DNA from 2 places in the Paenibacillus sp. FSL K6-2441 genome. Region 2 is predicted to be linked to the other one. Evidence: predicted binding sites of a transcription regulator. Region 2 holds the regulator's gene; the other holds the start of a gene.
The links. Region 2 encodes Rex, which represses fermentation and respiration genes when NADH is low (regulators of the CRP and FNR family bind a similar motif). Its sites were predicted from a motif close to TTGTGAAATATTTCACAA; they were not measured.

Region 1 (4,554 bases), 1.1 Mb from region 2:
TGCTGTGGATCCAGAACAAAGACCTGACCATCCAGTTGCATCAAGCCGAAGAGGACATTCGGACGCTAAAAAAATACAACAACCGTTCCACCGTCATCAAAGAGATCAAGGTGCGCGTGGAGGAACGCGATCCGCCGCTCGATTCGCTGGCGGTGAAGGAGGTCGCCGAGCAGCTTCACAACGAATTAGAGGTGCTGCGGGGTCGAAATATTTTTGATATTGACTCGGATGCCAAAATGGCCCGCACGCTGTTAAACCGAAAAATCTATGTCGTTCGCGACAAGGAATACGCGATTCAAATCAAGACGATGCTGGTGAGTGACGGGGTGCTTCAGGTTTGGGTGGACATGCGGCCCTATATTCGTCTCTAGCAAATCATGCTAAAATATGAGGTAATTCACTTGAGACGGCAAACAAAACTGTAAAAGTGCAGGAATTTTCTCCATTTCAAGAGCATGTGGATTGAATAACTGTTTTTGCGATTAAAAACTGTATTTTTGCAGGAATTCGACGTTCTGTTGCTGCTCAAGCGCGTATCCACTCTACGATTAAAGGAGCTACGAACCTCTCATGATCCAAACGATCCAATCCATTCTTTACGTGATTTTGATCATCAGTTGCGTGGGCTCGGTCTTCTTCAGCTTTAAGTCCCGGCGTTCGCTCGATCCGAAGACGCGGGGAATGGCGGCCGCCAAAATGAATATCAGTATGGGCGTGATGCTGATCGTTCTGGCCCTCATCCAAATGTTCCTGTTCAGCGGCTCGACGCTTCGCGTTGTCATCGGCGCTGTGTTTATGGTGCTGGGGGCGTTTAACATCTTCGCCGGCCTCCGCAACCATGGCTTATATGCCCGGCAAAAAGAGGGATAACCTCGCGGCCCCAGGCCGTTAGGCTATCCCTCTTTGCATGCAGGATCCCCGCTCCGCTGCTTAGGCATGGTCGATGGACTGCAGCGTCATGACCGCCTTCGAAACCAGCGAATCCTGATAGGTTAACATAATTTCCAGCTTGCAAGCCCGGCGGCTCATCTCCAGTAATACGGGGGTGATAACCACCGGGTTTTCAATTTGCACCGGACGGACGAAATAGGTCGTCAGGTTATCGACCACAAAGTCGCCGCCGCTGGCGTCTTTGGCCGCGCGAAGTCCGGCTTGGGTCATCAGCGAGGTCAGGACCCCATGCGAGATCGTCCCCAAATCGGTCGCCATCTGCGGCGTAATCATTCCGCGGAAGAACAATTTCCCCTCTTCGTCCCGTTCCTCGGCAAACCCGTTCCACATTAAGTGCTCAAACGTTTCGCCCAGCTGCGGCTGATTCCGTACGTCCCGCATCGCTTGCAGCACCTCGCGGCGCGTCACCGACGAGACCAGCTTCCGGTTGCGGTCCACGACAGGCAAGAAGTCGATCCCTTCCCAGACCATGATTTGCGCTGCCGAAGCGAGCGATGTCTGCAGGCCAACGGTGATCGGATGGCGGGTCATGCATTTCTCAATCGGCTGGTCGCCGCTCAGCTCTTCGACGTTCTTCCGGCTGACGATCCCGATGACCCGGTTCCACTCGTCCACCACCGGAAAATGCTGCTGCCCCGTCTCTAAAGACAACTGATCAAAATCGGAAATGTTGCTGGTCGCCTTCAGCATGCTCACCCGCGGTTTGCGGCTGACGATGTCTTCCACCAGCATGATTTTTTTCTTAATCAAACGGTCAAATAACGCCCGGTTAATCATCGATGCGACGGTAAACGTGTCGTGACGCGAGGAGATGATCGGCAATGCCAGCTTGTCCGCCAGCGTCTTCACCTCGCGGCTCGTCCCGAACCCCCCGGTGATCAATACCCCGGCGCCTTGCTCCAGGGCAAGTGAATGGGCATTATCGCGGTTCCCGATGATCAGCAGGCTGCCGGCGTCAATGTATCTGGCCATGGCATCGATTTTCATCGCGCCAATGACATACTTGTTCAGCGTTTTGTTCAATCCTTCTCCGCCGCCCAGCACATGACCTTCGACGATCTCAACCACATCGCCAAAGGTGAGCTGGTCCGAGATGTTGCGCGGCTTCTTCTCCACGCGAACCGTGCCGATCCGTTCCTTCGTAATGACGATCCCGAGATTCTCCGCTTCCTTCACCGCCCGGTAGGCGGTACCTTCACTTACCCCCAGCGCTTTGGCCAGCTTGCGCACGGAGATTTTCGTTCCAATCTTGAGTCCTTCGATATGTTGGAGCAGCTGTTCGTGTTTTGTTACGCTTTCTTCCGGTCCCTCCAACTGTTATACCCCCTGCCCGAATCTGTACTATTCTGTATTCATTATACACATTCAGGCGTAGGTCATCCAGAAGGCGGCAAGAACAATAACAGAATAGACAATTTCCAGCATGCCGGACTGCTTGGCGGTAATCCCCGTCCGCGGGAACCAGACCGCTCTAGCCAGCAGGATCAATGCGGCGATCCACAGCGCCGGAGAGAGCAGCCATACGGCCAAGATCATCAGCATAACGTGGTAGGCTACGGAGTAGCAATAGAATCGCTTATTATTCCGTTCGCGGATGATGGTTTTCACGTAAAAAGCGGTCCCTACAAAATACAACGTGCTGATCAGGAACAGTTCCGTGGCGAGCCGAAGATCGGTTCCTCCTCCAAGCTGATACGAGATAAACACCATCAAGCTGAATTGCACGATCGCCGCGATGTCGTTCAGCAGAGCGCGTTCGCGCTTCTGCTTGGCATAGAAGGCATTCACCCCAAACAGCGGCACGAACAGGAGAGCCAACTTCAGCACCTCGGGGCGAAGCAGGACCAAAGTGAGCGCCGCAGGGACCAGCAACGCACCGTAGAGCAGCAAAGGCTTGCGGTATCGGTCGGCTTTGGCTTTGGTCTTGGCTTTTCCCCTCCGAATCCATTGCAGCAAAGGAAACATAAACAGATAAATGAGAAGCCAGCACACAAACAACAAACCGTGGATCGCCCCGGGGGTAGAGGCGAGCATGCCAAACAGAAACGGAACGATCAGCATGGCCCAGGCTCCATGTTGATTCGGGATGTAATCTCGGACGCGCATGTTATCGGTTCCTCCTTCTAATCGTGAGCCATCAAATTCAAATTACGCACATTATAATCGTCCGGCATCGGCACCCAAGTGACAGAAATCACTTGATTCATGGCAGCTTCCGGACAAATCCGCCGAGAAATTTTTGACGGTTTCGCATCTTGTGACTGATATCACAATCCCGCTCAAGTCCGTTGCTATAATGGGGGCGAATCGTTAAATTCTAAACATTTAGGAGGACTTCCCATGAGTCAATTCAAAGCTACTGTCAACGCCACCGAATATCCGCCGCAGCTCAAGCATAAGACCATTTTTGCAACCTTTAATTCCCTGGAGCCGGGGGAAGCGATGCTGCTGATTAACGACCATGACCCGGTACCGCTCCGGTTTCAGTTCGAGGCCATGCATCCCGGCGGTTTCACTTGGGAGTACATTGAGCAGGGGCCAGAGATGTTCCAGGTGAAAATCGGCAAAAACTAAGCAGGGGGAATGCCCTATGGCAATGATTACGGTTGTCGATGAGAAAACGATTAAGATTGCCGTCGAGCTCGAGGATGCGTTGCGGATGATTGAGGAAGCGGAAAGCAATCTGGAACGCTATGCCAGCGAGGTCCTCACCATCGCGGAAAAAATGCCGGAATTCCAATACACCTATTTCTGTTTCTATGCCTACGATACTTCCGCTTTGTTTGAAAAAATGCTGGGGATCGATCCAAAGCAGTATTTGTCCTTCTCGCTGGATGCGCCGGACTCGTTCTTCTATACGCTGTACGGCGGCATGAAGGGACTCAGCGGTGCAGCTCGGCTCTGCCAAGCATTTGCCGCCGAACGGACGGACGTGGAGGTGAATCCATAAATGGCAAACCAGATCGTTGAACTCGACGTTCGGCCGATTCTTCGCCGCGGCGAAGAGCCGTTCAGCGTTATTATGGACACGGTTGGGAAGCTGCAGGAGGGTGACAGCCTTGTTCTGCACGCCACAATGAAGCCCGTCCCGCTCCTGAAGGTGCTTGAAGGTAAGGGCTACCGTCATGAATGCGAACAACTGGCAGCGGATCATTGGAAGGTGACATTTGAACCGATTCAAGCTTAGGTTTTTCAGAAAAGAAAAGGAGGCCTCCAGCCTCCTTTTTATGTTGTGCAAGTGGGACACCGTCGTATTGATCTGAATCGGGATATCCAGCTGCTGCAAATACCCAATTCCTTTCATCGTCATCTCAAAAGAACCCCGCGTCCCCCGGAAATGATCATGAATCTCTGCGGACGAGCCGTCGAGGCTAAACACCCAGCGGGAGAGACCGACCTCCTTAGCCTTACTTACGGCGGAAAAGGTAACTCTTGGCGTGGCGCTCGGGGTCATGGACACAGGCAGGCCTTTTTTATGGATCGCATATCGTGCCAGGTCAAACAAATCCGGACGCATCAAAGGATCGCCGCCGGTAAATACAAACAGCGGATCGTCCATTTTCGCGATATCGTCGATCAGCTGCTTCCCCTCCTCGAAGGTCA
Region 2 (4,554 bases):
CTGGCCAACCTTCGCAGCTCGCTTGAAGCGTCGGGCGCGGAGAAAGCCTCAGAATGGTGCTCGGTCATCGACGGAATCTATCCAACGCTGGTGGACGTGAAGGAGAGCTGGGACAAGCTCAGCGAGCTGCTGTTCAGCTTGATGCCTGACCGCAGCGACGCCGCCCCTGGCGATCCCGGGCAATTCGTGTACCGGCTGTTGCCGAATCGAAAACCAAAGGATTGGGAGACGCTGACCGCGCTCGAAAATCAAATTTACGTAGGTCTTGGCGACGTGCTTCGGAAAGGGGAGCGCCTCCTGTCCGAAATCCGAGAAGAGCAGGACGATTATGCAGCGGAGAGCCTGATCACCGATATCAGCGGCTTGTTTAAAGATTTAGCCGGGGAACGGGAAGCGCTGCGCTTCTTCATGAAGTTGGAGAGCGAGGACACCGTCTATTGGATGGAGGCGAACGGGAACTTCCGTAGCCGGTCGCTCCAGATGTATGCGGTGCCGATTGACGTCAGCGCTCAATTGAAGCAATTTTTCTTCGACCGGAAGAAGAGTGTCGTTATGACGTCCGCGACTTTATCGGTGGATAAATCGTTCCAATATATGATCGAGCAGCTTGGCTTGACTGAGGCGGCGGAAGAGGATCGGTTGATCACAGCGATGCTGCCCTCGCCGTTTAACTACCGCGATCAGGCGTTGCTGGTGATCCCGCGCGATTTTCCAAGTGTGAAGGGCAGCGTGGGGGATGACCATTTCATTCATACGCTGGTGCAATCGCTGGCGGATGCCGCGGTGGCGACGCAAGGTCGCATGCTGGTGCTGTTTACATCCTATCGGATGCTCAGGCAGGTGTATGACCCGCTGAAGGAACTGCTCGCAGCGGAGGGAATCACGGTGATCGGGCAAGGGATGGACAGCGGCAGCCGCACCAAGCTGACCCGGCGGTTCCAAGGGAACAGCGCATCGGTGCTGCTCGGGACAAGCAGCTTTTGGGAAGGGGTGGATATTCCTGGCGAGGCGCTGACCAGTTTAGCGATCGTACGCTTGCCGTTCCAGCCGCCAAACCACCCGCTGGTGGAAGCGAAGAGCGAACGCCTGCAGCGGGAGAAGAAGAATCCATTCATGAAACTGTCCGTCCCGCAAGCGGTTATCCGTTTTAAGCAAGGATTCGGACGACTTGTCCGCTCGTCGCATGACCGCGGCATCGTGATCGTTTATGATACCCGGATCCTGGAATCTTATTATGGGAAATATTTCTTATACTCTTTGCCCGGACCGAAGATGGAGCATATGCCATTAACTCAGATGGTTCCGCGCATCTCGGAATGGTTAAATCCCGAAGCCTAAGCCGCTTCATAGATCGCATTGAAGAATAGGGGGAACAAGCATGAAGTCAGATAAAATTTCGGACGCTGTTGTCCGCAGACTGCCGGTTTACCTGCGTTTCTTAAATGAACTCAGCCGACGGGAGGTGCCAACGGTGTCCTCCCAGGAGCTCGGACAGAAGCTGGATCTCAATCCGGCGCAAATCCGTAAGGATTTGGCTTATTTCGGCGATTTTGGACGGAAGGGGATCGGCTACGATGTCGCTTATTTGATTGAAAAAATTCAACAAATTCTCAATCTGGACCAACAGATTAACGTCGCGCTGGTGGGTGCCGGGAATCTAGGGCAAGCCCTTTCGAATTATAATGCGTATTTGAAGGATAATATGAAGATTGTTGCGGTGTTCGACGCTTCACCGGCTAAGATCGGCAAGCAGATCAACAACATCACGATTCAGCCGATCGAAGAGCTGGCGGAAACCGTCCGGGCGAAAAATATCCGCATCGGCATCATCACCGTGCCGGATACGGAGGCGCAACGCGTAGCGGATGAGCTGGTTGCCGCCGGAATCGGTGCGATTCTGAACTTCGCGCCAACGATTCTGAAGGTTCCGCCGGAAGTTCGGATCCATGCGGCTGACTTCACTACTGATTTGCTGAGCTTGGCTTACTACTTGGAAGACGGAAAGGAAACAAGCAACGTATGAGTCGTAAATGGTTAATTAAGAACGGGACGTTTGCCGTCTTAAATGCGGACCGTCCTGTAATTCACGGATATATGCTCGTTGAGGGCGATACGATCAGCTATATTGGCGAAGAGCGCCCGGAAGGCGTGGAAGGCGCCGAAACGTTGGACGGCAAAGGGTTGTTGTTCCTGCCGGGCCTGATCAATACCCATGGCCATGCGGCGATGTCGCTGCTGCGCGGCTATGGGGATGATATGGTGCTGCAAACCTGGCTGCAGGAGAAAATGTGGCCGATGGAAGCCAAATTTACTGCGGCGGATGTGTATGCCGGTACGGCGTTATCTGTGTTGGAAATGCTCAAGGGCGGGACGACGACGTTCCTGGATATGTACGATCACATGGACGAAGTGGCCAAAGTCGTGGAGGAATCGGGTATTCGCGCCGTGTTGATGCGCGGGGCCATCGGGTTGTGCTCCCCGGAAGAGCAAGATCAGAAGCTCAAAGAAGCGATCGCGTTTGCTCAGAACTGGCACGGCAAGGCAGAAGGCCGCATCACCACGATGATGTCGCCGCATGCACCATACACCTGCCCGCCAGCCTTTATCGAGAAATTTGTGCAAGCTGCCCATGATCTCGATTTGCCGATGCACACGCATATGTCGGAGACGCGCGCCGAGGTAGAGCAGAACGTTAACGATTACGGCGTCCGCCCGGTAGAACATTTGCTGAAGCTGGGGATGTTCTCCCGCCCGACCCTGCTTGCCCACGCTGTGCATTTGACGGACGAGGAAATCGACATCTTGGCAGCGCACGGCGTTACCATCTCGCATAACCCAGGCAGTAACCTGAAGCTGGCCAGCGGGGTCGCCCGCATACCAGAACTCCTGAAGAAGGGCGTAGTTGTATCGCTGGGTACCGACGGTCCGGCGAGCAATAATAACCTGGATATGCTGGAGGAGATTCGTTTGGCTGCGCTGATTCATAAAGGCGTATCCGGCGATCCAACGGCGGTTCCGGCGCTGGAAGCTCTGAAAATGGGGACGGAATACGGCGCGAAATCGGTCTTCTTGCAAAATACAGGCAAGCTGGCTGCTGGCATGAAGGCGGATATCATCGCCTTAAATACGGAGCAAGCCCATTTCCTGCCGAGAACGGATTATATCTCCCATACCGTTTATTCCGCTGGCGCCAAAGATGTAGAGCATGTCTGGGTCAACGGTAAGCAGGTAGTCAAGCACGGTGCTTGTCTGACACTGGATGAAGAACGCATCCGCTACGAGGCGCAAGCGGCGTTTGAGGGACTGTTGGCACGATAATGAGCGGCGCGCGGTTTCCTGAAGGAGGCTGCTTGCTTAGGAAGGGAAAGGAAGAGTAGCTTGAGAAAGCGAACGAAATGGATCCTGCTGTCCCTCGTGATTCTGTTGATCGTGCTCCTGGGTCTCCACCGGTTTTATCTATACATTCATGAGGATACGTGGAAAGCCGAAAGAGCCGCTATCCAGCAGGCGAAGCAGGAGACGGATCTCGTCCGGGGCGACAAGGTTTGGAAGTCGGTATGGGATGAAGTTACCTGGGTCGTGCAAGGGGAGGATGCATCCGGCCGCCAAATGATGGTCTGGCTAAGGGAAGGACATGATCCAGAGGTACGCTTGCTGTCCGATGGCAAGTCCGAGAGCCAAATGCGTGAGATCATCAAACAATCGTTGCCGGGTATCCGGGTGGTTCGGCTGCTGCCAGGCATATACAATAACCAATTGGTGTGGCAGCTGTTCTATAAAGAGAAGGACCACCATTATTATCGGTTTTTCAGTTTCACGACCGGCGAAGCTTTGCCGGAAGTGTTCACCCTGCCGAACCGCTGACAGGGGGTCTATGGATCAATCATAAATAAACGGTTTCGTTGTTTAGGCGAAGAGCCTGAATCGCGGAACCGTTTTTATTTTTTGGCTTGAGAAAAAGTAGCATTTCGGGGTAGAACTACTAGCGTTCATTTTTAAATATCTTCACACTTTTCTTCGAAATTTGATATACGATGTGATATACTCATATTTGTAGTTTTGATATACGGGAATATATATCACAGAGTTGATAGTTTATATAGATAAGGGGGGCATCACGTGAAACTGCGTATTGGACCAATTGCTGCAAGCATTGCTATTTCCGCCCTTGTATTATTTGGTGGATGGTTCCTATATCGGCAGTGGGCGATTGAGCGTCCGCTGGAGAATATTGTGAAGAGTGTAGATGGAGTAAATCATGTCGATATGAACGTGAAAGCGGACGAGCTGGAGCTTAAGCTGAATTTAAAGCCGGGGACGGATCTTGGTGCTCTGGTGCGTCAAATTGAGAAGAACGGGGAGAAGCAAATCGGTAGCCGAACTTTGAAGCTGGATATCGAGGATCATTCTTCGCCGGAACTTGACCAGCTGTGGGAAAACGCCATGTTTACCGTTGCTCAGGCTATGGAAAATAAGCAATATACACAAATTACAGCTGCATTGAAACAGATGGAGCAAGAAAACAGCAAGCTGAAAGCTACGGCAGAGATGGAT

Region 1: a site for Rex is predicted at 3,207-3,224, ahead of NSQ80_RS06865 (DUF2249 domain-containing protein). Genes of this name have one in related genera too.

The regions. Positions count from the first base shown of each region.
Region 1 is NZ_CP150174.1:1,568,299-1,572,852, reverse strand. It holds gene NSQ80_RS06885 (hypothetical protein) at 1-371, shown strand, start outside; gene NSQ80_RS06880 (YtpI family protein) at 571-870, shown strand; gene NSQ80_RS06875 (DRTGG domain-containing protein) at 931-2,265, opposite strand; gene NSQ80_RS06870 (YwiC-like family protein) at 2,317-3,057, opposite strand; gene NSQ80_RS06865 (DUF2249 domain-containing protein) at 3,292-3,525, shown strand; gene NSQ80_RS06860 (hypothetical protein) at 3,542-3,901, shown strand; gene NSQ80_RS06855 (DUF2249 domain-containing protein) at 3,902-4,138, shown strand; partial or broken gene NSQ80_RS06850 (radical SAM protein) at 4,172-4,554, opposite strand, start outside.
Region 2 is NZ_CP150174.1:2,619,958-2,624,511, reverse strand. It holds gene dinG (ATP-dependent DNA helicase DinG) at 1-1,338, shown strand, start outside; gene NSQ80_RS11925 (redox-sensing transcriptional repressor Rex) at 1,379-2,023, shown strand; gene NSQ80_RS11920 (amidohydrolase) at 2,020-3,318, shown strand; gene NSQ80_RS11915 (DUF5590 domain-containing protein) at 3,379-3,864, shown strand; gene NSQ80_RS11910 (hypothetical protein) at 4,120-4,554, shown strand, end outside.